3 regions of the Pseudofrankia inefficax genome follow, and region 2 is predicted to be linked to each of the others. Evidence: predicted binding sites of a transcription regulator. Region 2 holds the regulator's gene; each other region holds the start of a gene.
What was found. Region 2 encodes LexA, which represses DNA repair genes until DNA is damaged. Its sites were predicted from a motif close to CGAACNNNNGTTCG; they were not measured.

Region 1 (4,744 bases), 1.4 Mb from region 2:
ACGATCAGGAGCGGGAGCAGCCAGCTCCCGAAGCCGCCACCCGACTTGCTGGCGGCCTCGTTGTTGGCCGCGATCGCCGCGGCCGCGATTGGTTGCACGTCCTGTTCCTCCTCGGTGTCGCGGCCGATCGTACGTATCAGGCCACGGGACTCGACGGGAGGGCACCAAGACGCGCCGGTTTCGCCATTGGGTCGGCCCTGTTGCCGCTCCGCCGGCCTGGTCTGGGCCAGCGGGATGACATCCGTATGGTCACAGCGAGTGCTCCGATCGCGAGCGCACGACGATCTGTGCTCATAGCGTGTGCCCTGATGCGCCACGTGTCAGGACCGCGCGGCGCTCTGTGGACGAGCGGTGTCCGTCCACAGGGACTTCCGTCGGACGGCGACCCCCGGATCGGGCGGCGCCGCGCGTCAGCTTTCTGGCGCGGCCTCCGCGCGGAAACCCGGTTCGGAAAAGAGGGCCGTCTGGGCCGGCGGCACCTGGGACCGGCCGAGCTCCTGGTCCGGCGGGTCGAAGCCGAGGTGGGTGAAGGCCGCCGGCGTGGCCACCCGGCCGCGCGAGGTCCGGACCAGCAGGCCCGCCCGCAGCAGGAACGGCTCGGCGACGTCCTCGACGGTCTCCGGCTCCTCCCCGACCGACACGGCCAGCGTGGTGAGCCCGACCGGCCCGCCGCCGAAGCGCTTCACCAGGGCCGTGAGCACCGCGCGGTCAAGCCGGTCGAGGCCCAGCGGGTCCACGTCGTACACCCGCAACGCGGCGTGCGCGACGTCGAGGGTGACGACCCCGTCGGCGCGCACCTCGGCGTAGTCCCGAACCCGGCGCAGCAGCCGGTTGGCGATCCGGGGGGTGCCCCGGGAACGCCCCGCCACCTCGGTCGCGCCCTCGGGCGTGAGCTCCACCCCGAGCAGCCGGGCCGAGCGGGCGAGGACCGCGACGAGCTCGTCGGGGTCGTAGAAGTCCAGGTGCGCGGTGAAGCCGAACCGGTCGCGCATCGGCCCGGTCAGCAGGCCGGCGCGGGTGGTGGCGCCGACGAGGGTGAACGGCGCGACGTCGAGCGGGATCGCGGTCGCGCCGGGCCCCTTGCCGAGCACCACGTCGACGCGGAAGTCCTCCATCGCCGAGTAGAGCAGCTCCTCGGCCGGCCGGGCGATCCGGTGGATCTCGTCGATGAAGAGCACCTCGCCGGGAGCGAGCGCGGTCAGGATCGCGACCAGGTCGCCGGCCCGCTCGATCGCGGGGCCGCTGGTCAAACGCAGCGGCACCGCCAGCTCCTGGGCAATGATCATCGCGAGGCTGGTCTTGCCGAGCCCCGGCGGCCCGGACAGCAGCACGTGGTCCGGTGGCCGGCCGCGCCCGCGCGCCCCGGCCAGCATGATCGAAAGCTGCTCCCTGGCCTTGCGCTGGCCGACGAACTCCGCCAGCGTCCGCGGCCGCAGCCCCGCCTCGAAGGCACGCTCCTCGGCGGTGGCCGCCGCGGCGACCAGCCCGTCCTCACCCATCCGCGCCACCTGTCGGCTCGTGGTCCCGGCTACCGCGGCCGCAGGAAGGCGAGCGCGGCGCGCAGCATGGCTGACACGTCGTCGGTGTCGGTGCCGTCGCCGGCCAGCACCGCCGCCACGGCGTCCTCGGCCTCCCGGGTCGAGTATCCGAGCCCGCCCAGCGCGTCCGTGACCTGCTCGGGGGCCGTGCGCGGCGCCGGCAGGACCCGGCCCCCGGCGGCCTGCCGCGCGGGCGCGCCGCCGACGGGCGGGCCGAGCTTGTCCTTGAGGTCGAGCACGATGCGCTGGGCGCCCTTGCGGCCGACGCCCGGGACCCGCGTCAGCGCCGCCAGGTCCTCGTCCGCGACGGCCCGGCGCACCTCGTCGGGGGCGAGCACGCCCAGCACCGCCTGGGCGAGCTTGGGGCCGACGCCGGCCGCGCCCTGCAGGGTCTCGTAGACGTCGCGCTCGTCCGCGTCGGCGAAGCCGTAGAGGGTCAGCTCGGTCTCGCGGACCACCAGCGCGGTCGCCAGCCGGGCCGGCTCGCCGACGGCCAGGCCGGCCAGCGTCGCCGGGGTGCACTGGACCAGCAGCCCGACCCCGCCGACCTCGACGACGGCCGCCGTCGGCGACACCGACAGCACCGTCCCCGCGACCGACGCGATCATGCCTGCGCCCCCCCGCCGGCAACGGCCGCCCGCACCCGCGCGAGCCCGGGGCCGCGCCAGACATGGCACAGCGCGAGGGCGAGCGCGTCCGCGGCGTCGGCCGGCTTCGGCGGGGTGTCCAGGTCGAGCAGCTTGGAGATCATGAAGGTCACCTGGGCCTTGTCCGCGCGGCCGCTGCCGGTGACGGCGGCCTTGACCTCGCTGGGGGTGTAGAGGGCGACCGGCAGGCCGCGGCGCGCGGCGAGCACGATGGCGACGGCGCCGACCTGGGCGGTGCCCATGACCGTGCGCACGTTGGCCTGGCTGAACACCCGCTCGACCGCGACCGCGTCGGGCCGGTGCCGGTCGAGCCACAGGTCGATCTGCACCGAGATGTCCCGCAGCCGGATGGCCACGTCCTCGGTGGCCGGGGTGCGCGCGACGCCCACCTCGACGAGCGCCGCCCGCCGCCCCGCGCCGCCGCCGTCCACGACCCCGAGCCCACATCTCGTCAGCCCGGGGTCAACCCCCATTACCCGCATCGCCCCTCGGCCTCCTGGTGCTGGGTTCACTGGCCGGAGCGAACAGTGCCGACCCCCGGCGGTCGAGCGAAGCTCGACACCGGGGGTCCGGGGGTCGCCCCCCGGGCAGACATAACGGCCTCCCGGGAAGCTGACCGAAGGTCAGCGAACAGGGCCAGCCAGCTCGGCACGAACGCCTGTTCGGAGTCTAGGAGGGGGGCGCATCAGGACATCCGCGACACGCGGCTAACCGGCCACCAGCTCCATGATCTCGTCGGAGATGTCGGCGTTGAACCAGACGGACTGGACGTCGTCCAGGTCCTCCAGCGCGTCGACGAGCTTGAGCACCTTGCGGGCCGGCTCGGCCTCCAGCGGCACGCTGACGCTCGGCAGCCACGAGATGTCCGCCGAGTCGATCACCAGGCCGGCGTCGGTCGCCGCGACCCGGACCGCGTGCAGGTCGGTCGCCTCGGAGATGACCTCGAACGCCTCGCCGAGATCGTTGACCTCGTCGGCGCCGGCGTCGAGCACCGCCACCAGCACGTCATCCTCGGTCAGGTCCTTGGTCTTGGTGACCAGCAGGACGCCCTTGCGGTTGAACAGGTAGGCGACCGAGCCCGGGTCGGCGACCGTGCCACCGTTGCGGGTGATCGCCACCCGGACGTCCGAGGCGGCCCGGTTGCGGTTGTCGGTCAGGCACTCGACCATGACCGCGACACCGTTCGGGCCGTAAGCCTCATAGGTGATCGACTCGTAGTTCACGGAGTCCCCGAGCTCACCGGAGCCGCGCTTGACGGCGCGGTCGATGTTCTCGTTCGGCACCGACTGCGACTTCGCCTTCGCGATCGCGTCGGCCAGCGTCGGGTTGCCCGCGGGGTCGCCGCCGCCGGTCTTCGCCGCGACCTCGATCGTCTTGATCAGCTTGGCGAACAGCTTGCCCCGACGGGCGTCCTTGACCGCCTTCTGGTGCTTCGTGGTCGCCCACTTGGAGTGACCGCTCATGCCCTGCCCCTCTGTAGAACCATCTCGACGAACAGCTCGTGCATCCGGGTGTCCCCGGTCAGCTCGGGGTGGAACGAGGTGGCCAACAGGTGCCCCTGCCGCACGGCCACCGGATGCTCCCCGACCCGAGCCAGGACCGTCACCGCGTCGCCGGCCTTCTCCACCCACGGGGCGCGGATGAACACGGCGTGCACGGGCGGACCGCCGACCCCGGCCACGTCGAGGTCGGCCTCGAAAGAGTCGACCTGACGACCGAAGGCGTTGCGCCGCACGACCACGTCGAGCCCACCGATCAGCGGCTGGTCGGGCCGGCCGTCCAGCACGTCCCGCGCGAGCAGGATCATGCCGGCGCACGAACCGTACACCGGAAGACCATCCGCGACGGCATCCCGGAGCGGTTCGAGCAGCTCGAAGATCTTCAGGAGCCGGCCGATGGTGGTCGACTCACCGCCCGGCAGCACCAGACCGTCGAGGGCGGCCAGCTCCGTGGGCCGCCGCACCTCGACCGCGTCGGCGCCGGTCACGGCCAGCGCCCGCACGTGTTCCCGCACGTCACCCTGCAGCGCGAGCACGCCCACCCGGGGACGCCCCACTGTCATGTACCCACCCTCGGCCGGCGCGCCCGGCACCGTGCCGTCACGCCCACCGTCACCAGCCGCGGTCGGCGAACCGGGCGGCGTTCGGGGTCTCGGAGACGTTGATGCCGACCATCGCCTCGCCGAGGCCCCGGGAGACCTTGGCGATGACGCCCGGGTCGTTGTACATCGTCGTGGCCTCGACGATCGCCCGCGCCCGCTTCGCCGGGTCGCCGGACTTGAAGATGCCGGAGCCGACGAACACGCCGTCCGCGCCGAGCTGCATCATCAGCGCCGCGTCGGCCGGGGTGGCGATGCCGCCGGCCGTGAAGAGCACGACGGGCAGCGTTCCCAGCGCGGCGACCTCGGCCACGAGGTCATACGGGGCGCGCAGCTCCTTCGCCGCCGAATAGAGCTCGTCAGCCGGCAGCGTGGACAGCCTGGCGATCTCGCCGCGGATGGTGCGCATGTGCACGACGGCGTTGGACACCTCGCCGGTGCCCGCCTCGCCCTTGGAGCGG
Region 2 (4,744 bases):
GGCGGCGCGCCGGCCGGACACCGGCGACGGGATGCTCGGCCGCCGCCGCCCGCGCCAGCGGGCTCTGTACCGGGGCCACGGGCGCTGCCGCGCGCCCAGGGCGCCGGCGCGTCGGCACGGGAAGACTGATCACTTGGGCACCGTCGGGACCTACCGGGGCCGGGCGGCCCGGGATCGTCGTGGCCCCACGCGGGTTCGTCACGCCAACCTCCTAGCGGCCGGGCCAGCGACCCGGCTGCGCTCGTCGAGCGAAGCTCAACCAACTCGGGGGTCCGGGGAGATGTTCCCCGGGCAGACATCGCGGACCACCGACGACGCTAACTCAAGGTCAACATGCGGCGGTGGCCGGTACTGGGGCAGGGTGTCGTTCGAACTGATGGTCGATTCTTACACGCATAAGCCCGGCAAGCTACCCGGACACGCTCGAACGCGTGTTTGAGATTCCGTCGTCGTCCGGCTACGGTCATCACGATCAGGCATGACGCGCGCAGCTTCATCCACACGCCCAGCTTCACCCAGATGTCTCCCAAACGTCGGGTTCCCCGAACGGCGGGGGTCCCCGCAGAACGGGGGTCCCTGAACCGCGGGGGTCCCTGAACCGCGGGGGTCCCTGAACCGCGGGGGTCCCTGAAGCGCCGGGTCCCGGTGACGGGAGTCCCGGCGCAGGCGTCCCCGGACGTCGGGTCCAGTGGGGCGGCGTGGCCGGGCTGCGGCGCCGAAACCTGAGGCGCCCGTTCCGGTCGGGCTCGCCGGCCTCGGTGCCGGTGGGCCGGCCTGTCGGGCGTTCGATCCGGACACGCCGGGAGGCGCTCCGGGTCCCCCGATGTCGAGCCTCGCTCGACGAGCTCGACGAAGGAGAACGGTCGCCATGACCTCGAGGCTAGGAGTGCCCACGCCATGACCACGCAGGGAAGGGGACCGCGCAGGGCCGGTCGCCCGTCCGCCGGCCGCGGCGAAGCCGGTGGGACCGTGCGCGACTTCCCCGACGGGCCCGTCGACGAACAGGGTCTCACCACCCGGCAACGGAAGGTCCTCGAGGTGATCCGTGACGCCGTCGAGCGTCGCGGCTACCCGCCGAGCGTCCGGGAGATCGGCGAAGCGGTAGGGCTGACCAGCACGTCCAGCGTCGCGCACCAGTTGAAGATGCTGGAGGACAAGGGTTTCCTGCGCCGGGACCCAAACCGGCCGCGGGCGATCGAGGTGGTCACCTCCGAGGGCGAGGCGCCGATCCGGCCGCTCCCGAAGACCCGGCCCGACCTCGCCGCGGGCAAGGGCCGGACGCCGCTGCGGGTGCACACCCTCGGTTCGGACGACGACGTGCGCGCGGACGACGACGAGAACGCCCAGCTCACCGCGGCCACCGCCTACCTGCCGTTGGTCGGCCGGATCGCGGCCGGTGGTCCGATCCTGGCCGAGCAGGCCGTCGAGGACGTGCTGCCACTGCCCCGGGAGATCGTGGGCGAGGGCACGCTGTTCCTGCTGCGCGTCGTCGGTGAGTCGATGATCAACGCGGCGATCTGCGACGGGGACCTGGTCGCCGTCCGCCAGCAGCCGGTGGCCGAGAACGGCGAGATCGTCGCCGCGATGATCGACGGCGAGGCGACCGTCAAGCGGTTCCGCCGCCACGACGACGGCCATGTCTGGCTGCAGCCGGAGAACCCCGCGTTCCACGACATCGCCGGCGACGACGCCACCATCCTCGGCCGCGTCGTCGCGGTCATGCGGCGGGTCTAGACCCGACTGAGGCGCGACGGAGCGTCCGGAACAGCGCGGGCACGCGCCACCGGACGCTCCACCGCCAAGCGCCCCGACCGGATGGCTCCGCGTACCGGATCCACCGCGCCACGCCCGGCAGATTGACCGTGATCATGACGGCAGATCGACCGTGACCATGGCGGCAGATCGACCGTCGATCATGAGAGAATCGGCTGGCGGCGTGGTGGCGAGGGACGGCGGTGGTGGCGGTGTCGCAGCTGAGACGTGAGCTTTTCCCCAGGCACGCGGAGGCGTTGGTGTCCGCCGCGCTGGCGGATACGCGCGTCGTCGTCGTGAACGGCGCGCGCCAGGTCGGAAAGAGCACGCTTGCGCGTCTCGCCGTGGACGCACACGGCGAGGCGCGAACCTACTACCTGGACGATGACGCGGTGCGAGCCGCGGCCCTGGCGGATCCTGCCGGCTTCGTCAACGCGGACGGGCTGCTGATGATCGATGAGATCCAGCGAGCCCCGGATCTCCTGCTCGCGATCAAGTCGAAGGTGGATCGAGACCCCCGTCCGGGGCGGTACCTCCTCACCGGGTCCGCGCGCCTGTGGGGAATGAAGGGCATTCCGGACATCCTGCCGGGCCGGTCGGAGACCGTGGAGCTATGGCCGCTCGCCCAGGGCGAGATCGATGGCGGCCCAGACGCGTTCGTCGATGCCGTTTTCGCGCGGGACGAGCCGCTGCTGGCCCCGGGCGCCCTCGATCGGAACGACTATGTCGAGCGGGCGCTGCGCGGCGGTTACCCCGAGGCCGTGCGCCGTGAGGATCTGCGTCGGCGGGCCCGGTTCTTCGAGTCGTACATCTCGGACCTCATCGGACGCGATATTCGCCAGATATCCGAGATCGAACGGACGGCGGAGTTGCGCCAGCTTGTTCAGGCACTGGCGGCAACGGCAGGCGGTCTTCTCGTTCCGAACCGGCTCAGCAACGACCTCGCGGTGCCGGCGACCACCGTCCGCAGACACCTGGCCGCGCTGGAGCTCTCCTACGTCGTTCAGCGGATTCCGGCCTGGTCCAACAACCTGACCACCAGAGCTGTCGCGACACCGAAGATCATATTCGTCGACTCCGGCCTCGCCGGACACCTGACAGGTATGTCGCCGCGGCGGGCGTCTCACCCGACCGCGAACGTCGGCGCGCTGATCGAGAACTTCGTCCTGGGTGAACTGGCCCGACAGCTGACCTGGGCCCAGGAGCCGGTCTCGCTCTTCCACTACCGGGACCGGGACGGCAACGAGGTCGACGCGGTGCTCGAGCGGGCGTCCGGTGAGATCGTCGGGGTCGAGGTGAAGGCCGCCGAGACCGTGCGCACGGAAGACTTCCGCGGCCTGCGCCGGCTGGCCGACCAGATCGGCGACCGCTTCCACGCCGGATATGTGCTCTACGCCGGTCCCGAGGTCCTGCCCTTCGGCCCACGCCTGCGCGCCGTTCCGATCTCGGCTCTCTGGACGGCGCAGGCCGACCTCTGACGGGCTCGCGCCGATCTCGCTCCGGTGGCGAACCGGTCAGGACGTGCGCCGAAACCGGCCCCGCCCGTCCGCCGAGAGGCGGACTAGCGGAGCCGGTCTCGGCACGATCGAATCAGACTCGCGCCGGCGCGCGGTAGGCGCCCAGTTCGGCGGCGAGGGCGGCGGAGACGCGCGCGCGCAGCTCCGTACCGGTGGCGTTGTGCCCCTGGTGGAGCACCTCGCCGGATTCGTGAACGCGGGCGACCAGGTCGCCCCGGTTGTAGGGGACGACGACGTCGACCTCGACCTGCGGGTGCGGGACGCGGGTCGCGAGGGCCTCGACCAGCTCGGCGATCCCCGCCCCGGTCCTGGCCGAGACGCAGACCGCGTCCGGTGCCACCCGCCTGATGGCCGCCACCGTCGTCTTGTCGGCGATGTCGGTCTTGTTGACGATGACCAGCTCGGGCACGTCGCCGGCGTCGATGTCGTTCAGCACCTCGCGCACCGCCGAGAGCTGCCCGACCGGGTCGGCGTGCGAGCCGTCGACCACGTGCAGGATGAGGTCCGCGTCGGCGACCTCCTCCAGCGTGGAGCGGAACGCCTCGACGATCTGGTGTGGCAGGTGGCGCACGAAGCCGACCGTGTCGGTGAGCGTGAACGCCCGGCCGTCGGGCAGGGTCGCGCGGCGCACCGTCGGGTCCAGCGTGGCGAACAGGGCGTCCTCGACCAGCACGCCCGCGCCGGTCAGCCGGTTGAGCAGCGAGGACTTGCCCGCGTTGGTGTAGCCCGCGATCGCGACCGACGGCACCTCGCCGCGTTTGCGGGACGAGCGCTTCGTCTCGCGGACGGTCTCCATCTCGCGCAGCTCCCGGCGCAGCTTGGCGATCCGGGCGCGCAGCCGGCGGCGGTCCGTCTCGATCTTCGTCTCACCGGGGCCGCGGGTACCGATGGGCGCGCGCCCGCCGGAGGCCGCCTGCCGGGACATCGACTCACCCCAGCCGCGCAGGCGCGGCAGCATGTACTGCAGCTGCGCCAGCTCGACCTGTGCCTTGCCCTCCTTGGACGTCGCGTGCTGAGCGAAGATGTCCAGGATCAGCGCGGTCCGGTCGATGACCTTGACCTTGACGACCTCCTCCAGCTGGCGCAGCTGGCCGGGAGTGAGCTCACCGTCGCAGATCACCGTGTCGGCTCCGGCCGCGCGGACGACCTCGGCCAGCTCCTTGGCCTTGCCGGAGCCGACGTAGGTCGCCGTGTCCGGCTTGTCCCGGCGCTGGACCAGCGCGTCGAGCACGACCGAGCCCGCGGTCTCGGCGAGCTGGGCGAGCTCGGCCATCGACGTCTCGGCGTCGACGATCGTGCCGACCGTCCAGACCCCGATCAGGACGACCCGCTCCAGCCGCAGCTGCCGGTATTCGACCTCGGTGACGTCGGTGAGCTCGGTGGCAAGCCCCTGCATCCGGCGCAGCGCGCCGCGCTCCTCGACCGCCAGCTCGTCGCCCGCGTCGTCGTAGAAGCCAAGGCCCGTGAAAGTGATC
Region 3 (4,744 bases), 3.9 Mb from region 2:
TGGACCGCGCCTACGGCGTCGACGACGGCGGCGGGCTACGGGCGCTGGGCATGCCGCTGACCCAGGGGGAGCTCGCCGCCCTCGTCGGCGCCAAGGACCCGACGGTGCACAAGGCGCTGCGCGCGCTGCGCCAGGACGGGGTCATCGAGTGGGGCTACCGGCGCATCAAGATCCGGGACCTGCCGGCCCTGCGGATCGCGGCCGGCCTGCCCCCCGGGTAATCTTCGACGCCGAACACGCTGGATCTCGGTGGGCGACCTGCGCCCGGGGTTCCCGCCGCACGGCCCGCCCCCGCCTGGCTGGCGCGCCCGGTGGAACGGCGTCGGCCCAGGTCTGGCGGAGCGGTGGTGGCAGAGGTGCGGCGAGAGGTGGTGCTGCGAGAGGTCCGCGCGATCCGGTACGCCACGCCGCTGCGAGAGGGCGGCAGCCTGCCCGGGATCATGGAGGCCGACGACCTCGGGACCTGGGTGGTGAAGTTCCGCGGCGCGGGGCAGGGCGTGCGCGCGCTGGTCGCCGAGGTGGTCGTCGGCGAGCTGGGCCGCGCGCTCGGGCTCCCGGTGCCCGAGCTCGTCGTCATCGACGTCGACCCGGTGCTCGGCCGGGTCGAGCCCGACCAGGAGATCCAGGACCTGCTGCGGGCCAGCGCCGGCCCGAACCTGGGGATCGACTACCTGCCCGGCTCGATCACCTACGACCCGCTCGCGTTCACCGTCGACCCGGGGCTGGCCGCGCGGGTGATCTGGCTGGACGCGTTGACGCTGAACGTCGACAGGTCGTGGCGCAACCCGAACCTGCTCGTCTGGGGCGGCCGGCTGTGGCTCATCGACCATGGCGCCGCGCTGTACCCCCACCACGGCTGGGTGGCCAGGTCGGCCGGGCCGGACCCCGCGCCCGGGCCGCCCCCGGAACCCGACCTGCGGGTCCTGCCTCGCTGGGAGGAGCACGTGCTGCTGCCGGCGCTCGGCGACGACCCGGCCGGCGCGCTGCGGGCCGCCGACGCCGCGCTCGCGCCGCTGGTCGGCCCGGACCTGCTGGCCCCGGTGGTGGCCGCGGTCCAGGCGAGCTGGCTCGACGTCGAGCCGGGGCGGTACGTCGACTGGCTCACCGCCCGGGTCGCGGGGGACCGGCCCTGGCTGGAGGCCATGACGGCGGTGCACCCGGGGACGGTCGCCGCGGCCCGGCGGGAGGCCGCGGCCGCGGACGAGCGCCGGGCCCCACCGGCGTGGCTGCGCCCGGCGCTCACCCGGGCCCGGGAGGACCGCCGTGGCTGAGCTGTTCGAGTACGCGCTGGTGCGGGTCGTGCCGCGGGTCGAGCGCGGCGAGTGCATGAACGTCGGCGTGCTGCTGTGGTGCCAGGGCGCCGGCTACCTGGAGCTGCGCTGCCTCCTGGACGGCGACCGGCTCGCCGCGCTGGACCCGTTCCTCGACCTCGGCGCCGTGCGCACCCACCTGGACGCGCTGCACAAGGTGTGCGTCGGCGGTCCGGCGGCGGGCGCGGCCGGCGTGATGTCGCCGGGGGAGCGGTTCCGCTGGCTCACGGCGCCGCGCAGCACCGTGGTGCAGACGTCGCCCGTGCACACCGGCGTCACCGCCGACCCGGCGGCCGAGCTGGACCATCTCGTCGACGTCCTCGTCGACCGGCAGCGGCCACCCGGTGGCACGGCCGGTTGAAGCGGCGCCCAGGCTGACCTATTATCGAACAGGCGTTCGAGATCGGACGCGTTGGCGGCTGCCCGGCCGTCCGGACCTTCGGGGGCTCGAAGGACGATGACATGGACCAGGAGGAGCGGGATTCCCTGGCCGCGCTGCGCCGCGCGCTGGCCGCGATCGAGCCCACGGCACTCCCGCCCGAGGCGGCCGCCGAGCTGATCGGCCAGCTGGTCGGGGTCGTGGCGGCCGCGCAGGCGGCGCTGGTGCGGGCGGTCGGCGCCGCGGCCGGCTCGCGCGCCCGGGCGGGAGCCGCCGGGCCGCGGTCCGACGGCGACGCCGCGCAACCGGCCGGCTGGCTTGCCCAGCGGACCCGGCTGACGTGGGCCGCCGCGGCCGCGCTGCTCGTCGCGGCGCGGGCGCTGGCCGCCCTGCCGGTGCTGGCCGACGCCTTCCGGCGCGGGGACGTGGGGCTTGACCACGTGCTGGCCCTGACGATCCCGACGGCGTCGGCCCCCAGGCTGGTCGCGCTGGCCGGGCCGGCCGAGGCGGAGCTCACGGCGCTCGCCCGCCGGGCCGACCCGGGCGAGGTCCGCGCCGCCGTCGACCGGTGGCTGCGCGACGTCGACCCTCGCGGGGTGGCGGGTGACGCCGAGGCCGCCCGGCGGGCCCGGTCGCTGTCACTGCTGACGGTCCCGGCTGGTGCCGCCGGCTGCCCGGACGGCCGGGTGACGATCTGCGGGACGGTTCCCGTCGACGATGCCCGCACGCTGCTGGACGCGTTGCGCCTGGCCGCGCGGGTCGCCGCTGGGCCGGGTGATGCCAGGAACCCGGCCCAGCGGCGCGCCGACGCCTTGCTGGTGATGGCGCGGTGCTACCGCGCCGTCACCGACCTCACCACAGCTGCGCGTAGCGGGTAGCCGCCGCGGTGTTCTGGTAGAGGCAGTGATCGCCGACCGGCCGGAAGAGGTTCGAGCCGACGTTCTCCATCTCGCAGTTGTTGAAGTACGACTCGTAGTACATGCCGTGACCGGCGCGCGCCACCATCCAGTCGCGCATGAACTGGATGTAGCTGGCGTTGTCGCCGCCGCCGTCGTCGCCCGACCCGGAGGCCACGCCCCATTCGGGGACGCCGAACAGCTTGCCGTGGGCCCGGGCGAAGTTGTACAGCCAGGTGATGCCGCCCATGGCCTCGGCCTGGTCGTTGAACTGGTCGAGCGTGAACGACGGCGGGAAGTGGTCGTAGGCGTCGATCGACACGATGTCGACCCACTGGTCGCCGGGGTAGAGGTCGGTCGGGACGTGGCTCGGCGGGTTCTGCGAGTAGTGGGCGTTGATCGTCCAGTCGAACAGCGGGCTGGTGGTCGCGGTCGAGCGGATCGCGTTGACGACCTGGCGGAAGCAGTTGATGTAGTTGGAGGCGTTCGTGCCGGCCCACGGGTACCAGTCGCCGTTGGCCTCCCAGGCCAGCCGGACGATCGAGTTCTGCCTCCCGGTCGCGTTGAGCGTCCGGCCGAACTGCTGCCAGTAGCTGTTGTAGGCGCCGGTCGCGCAGGTGGCCAGGTTGGAGGTGTGGTCCTCCGGGAACGGCGGCACGGTCAGGACGAGCTTGCCCGGCCAGCCGTTGAAGTTCGTCTCGGCGAAGGACGGCTGGACGATCGAGGACCAGCTGTCCCGCGCGACGTAGACCTGCGCGATGTCGCACAGGTTGCCGCGGAACGAGCAGAACCCGTCGACGTCCTGCGGGGTGATCAGCGGGTCGCCGTTCGCGCCGGACAGCCAGGGCTGGCCGGACCGGTTGCCCCCGCCCGTGCCGCCGCCGCCCGTGCCGCCCCCGCCCGTGCCGCCGCCGCCTCCCGTGTCCGCGCTGGTGTAGGTCTCGGCGCGGTCGAACGACACCGCGAAGGCCGCGGAGGCGGAGTTGCGCTGGCCGATGTTCGTCACGACCGCGACGTGGTCACCGAATGACAGCTGGCCCGAGTCGTAGATCAGCGCGTTGCTGGAGGTGGGCGCGTAGGTGTCGACGGTGGCGGTCGCCCGGCCGTCCACGCTCACGGTCACCAGCCCGCCGGCCTGCTCCTTCACGCCGTAGATCAGGATGCGGTTCCCGGTCCAGCGGATCGTGGTGGTGGCGCCGGCGGTCAGCGAGTAGCGGAAGGACCTGTTCGGCGTGGACGGCACGCAGCCGCCGCACAGCGTCCAGTTCCCGTTGTAGACAACCTGGTTGCTGTCCGCGCCGATCGCGGTGTCCTCGATCGTGGTCTTGGTTCCGGTCGGCGGCGGGTTGGTCCCGCCGCTGCCCGAGCCCGGGTCGGTGAAGATCTCCGCGCGGTCGAACGAGACGGCGAACGCGGCCGAGGCGGCGTTGCGCTGCCCGAGGTTGGTCAGGACCGCCGTGTGGACGCCGTTCGGGAGCGTTCCCGAGTCGTAGAGCAGCGCGTTGCTGGAGTTGGGGGCGTAGGTGTCGACGTTGGTGGTCGCCCCGTTGTCGACCTGCACGCTGGCGAGGCCGCCGGCCCGCTCCTTGACGCCGTAGATCCTGACCTGGGTGCCGGTGAACTGGACGGTGGCGGTGTCACCGGCGGCCAGCGAGTACTCGAACGAACGGTTCGGGCTTGACGGCACGCAGCCGCCGCAGACGGTCCAGTTCCCGCCGTAGCTGACCCGCCCGACGCCGGCCCCGACGTTGGTGTCCTCGATGACGGCCGACTGGGTGGCGGCGAGCGGGGTGATCCCGCCGGTCTGGATCATCGTGTGCTGGAGGTCGGCGTCGGCGAGTGGCTCGGTGGCCGGCGCGGTGGTCGTCAGGATCGGGACCTGGCTGATCCCGGTCATCGTCGGCGGCGGCGCCGCGCTGCGCAGGACTCCGGGCAGGGTGCTCGGGTCCACATCCGAACCGGGGATCCCGGGTGAGGCGGCGTAGACGGCGTTCGGGGTCACGACCGCGCCGAGCACCAGCGCGACGGTCAGGACGGCCAGGCTGGTGAGGCGTGGCCGCAGTCGCGACCCCGGCCGCGGCCGGCGTCGCGCCGCGCGGGCGGCGGGGCCTGGGGCGGCCGCGTCGGCGGCAGGGGCGCCCAGCCAGGCCAGGATCGGG

Region 1: a site for LexA is predicted at 2,837-2,850, ahead of ruvC (crossover junction endodeoxyribonuclease RuvC). Genes of this name have one in related genera too.
Region 3: a site for LexA is predicted at 1,697-1,710, ahead of FRAEUI1C_RS25825 (DUF222 domain-containing protein). Genes of this name have one in related genera too.

The regions. Positions count from the first base shown of each region.
Region 1 is NC_014666.1:2,853,581-2,858,324, reverse strand. Features, by position in the region: gene yajC (preprotein translocase subunit YajC) at 1-98, opposite strand, end outside; gene ruvB (Holliday junction branch migration DNA helicase RuvB) at 411-1,499, opposite strand; gene ruvA (Holliday junction branch migration protein RuvA) at 1,529-2,146, opposite strand; gene ruvC (crossover junction endodeoxyribonuclease RuvC) at 2,143-2,667, opposite strand; gene FRAEUI1C_RS11590 (YebC/PmpR family DNA-binding transcriptional regulator) at 2,893-3,648, opposite strand; gene pdxT (pyridoxal 5'-phosphate synthase glutaminase subunit PdxT) at 3,645-4,241, opposite strand; gene pdxS (pyridoxal 5'-phosphate synthase lyase subunit PdxS) at 4,297-4,744, opposite strand, start outside.
Region 2 is NC_014666.1:1,437,709-1,442,452, reverse strand. Features, by position in the region: gene FRAEUI1C_RS05765 (hypothetical protein) at 1-133, opposite strand, end outside; gene lexA (transcriptional repressor LexA) at 898-1,734, shown strand; gene FRAEUI1C_RS05755 (ATP-binding protein) at 1,965-3,230, shown strand; gene hflX (GTPase HflX) at 3,343-4,744, opposite strand, start outside.
Region 3 is NC_014666.1:6,395,326-6,400,069, reverse strand. Features, by position in the region: gene FRAEUI1C_RS25840 (Crp/Fnr family transcriptional regulator) at 1-221, shown strand, start outside; gene FRAEUI1C_RS25835 (HipA family kinase) at 348-1,271, shown strand; gene FRAEUI1C_RS25830 (DUF3037 domain-containing protein) at 1,264-1,671, shown strand; gene FRAEUI1C_RS25825 (DUF222 domain-containing protein) at 1,773-2,567, shown strand; gene FRAEUI1C_RS25820 (glycoside hydrolase family 26 protein) at 2,542-4,744, opposite strand, start outside.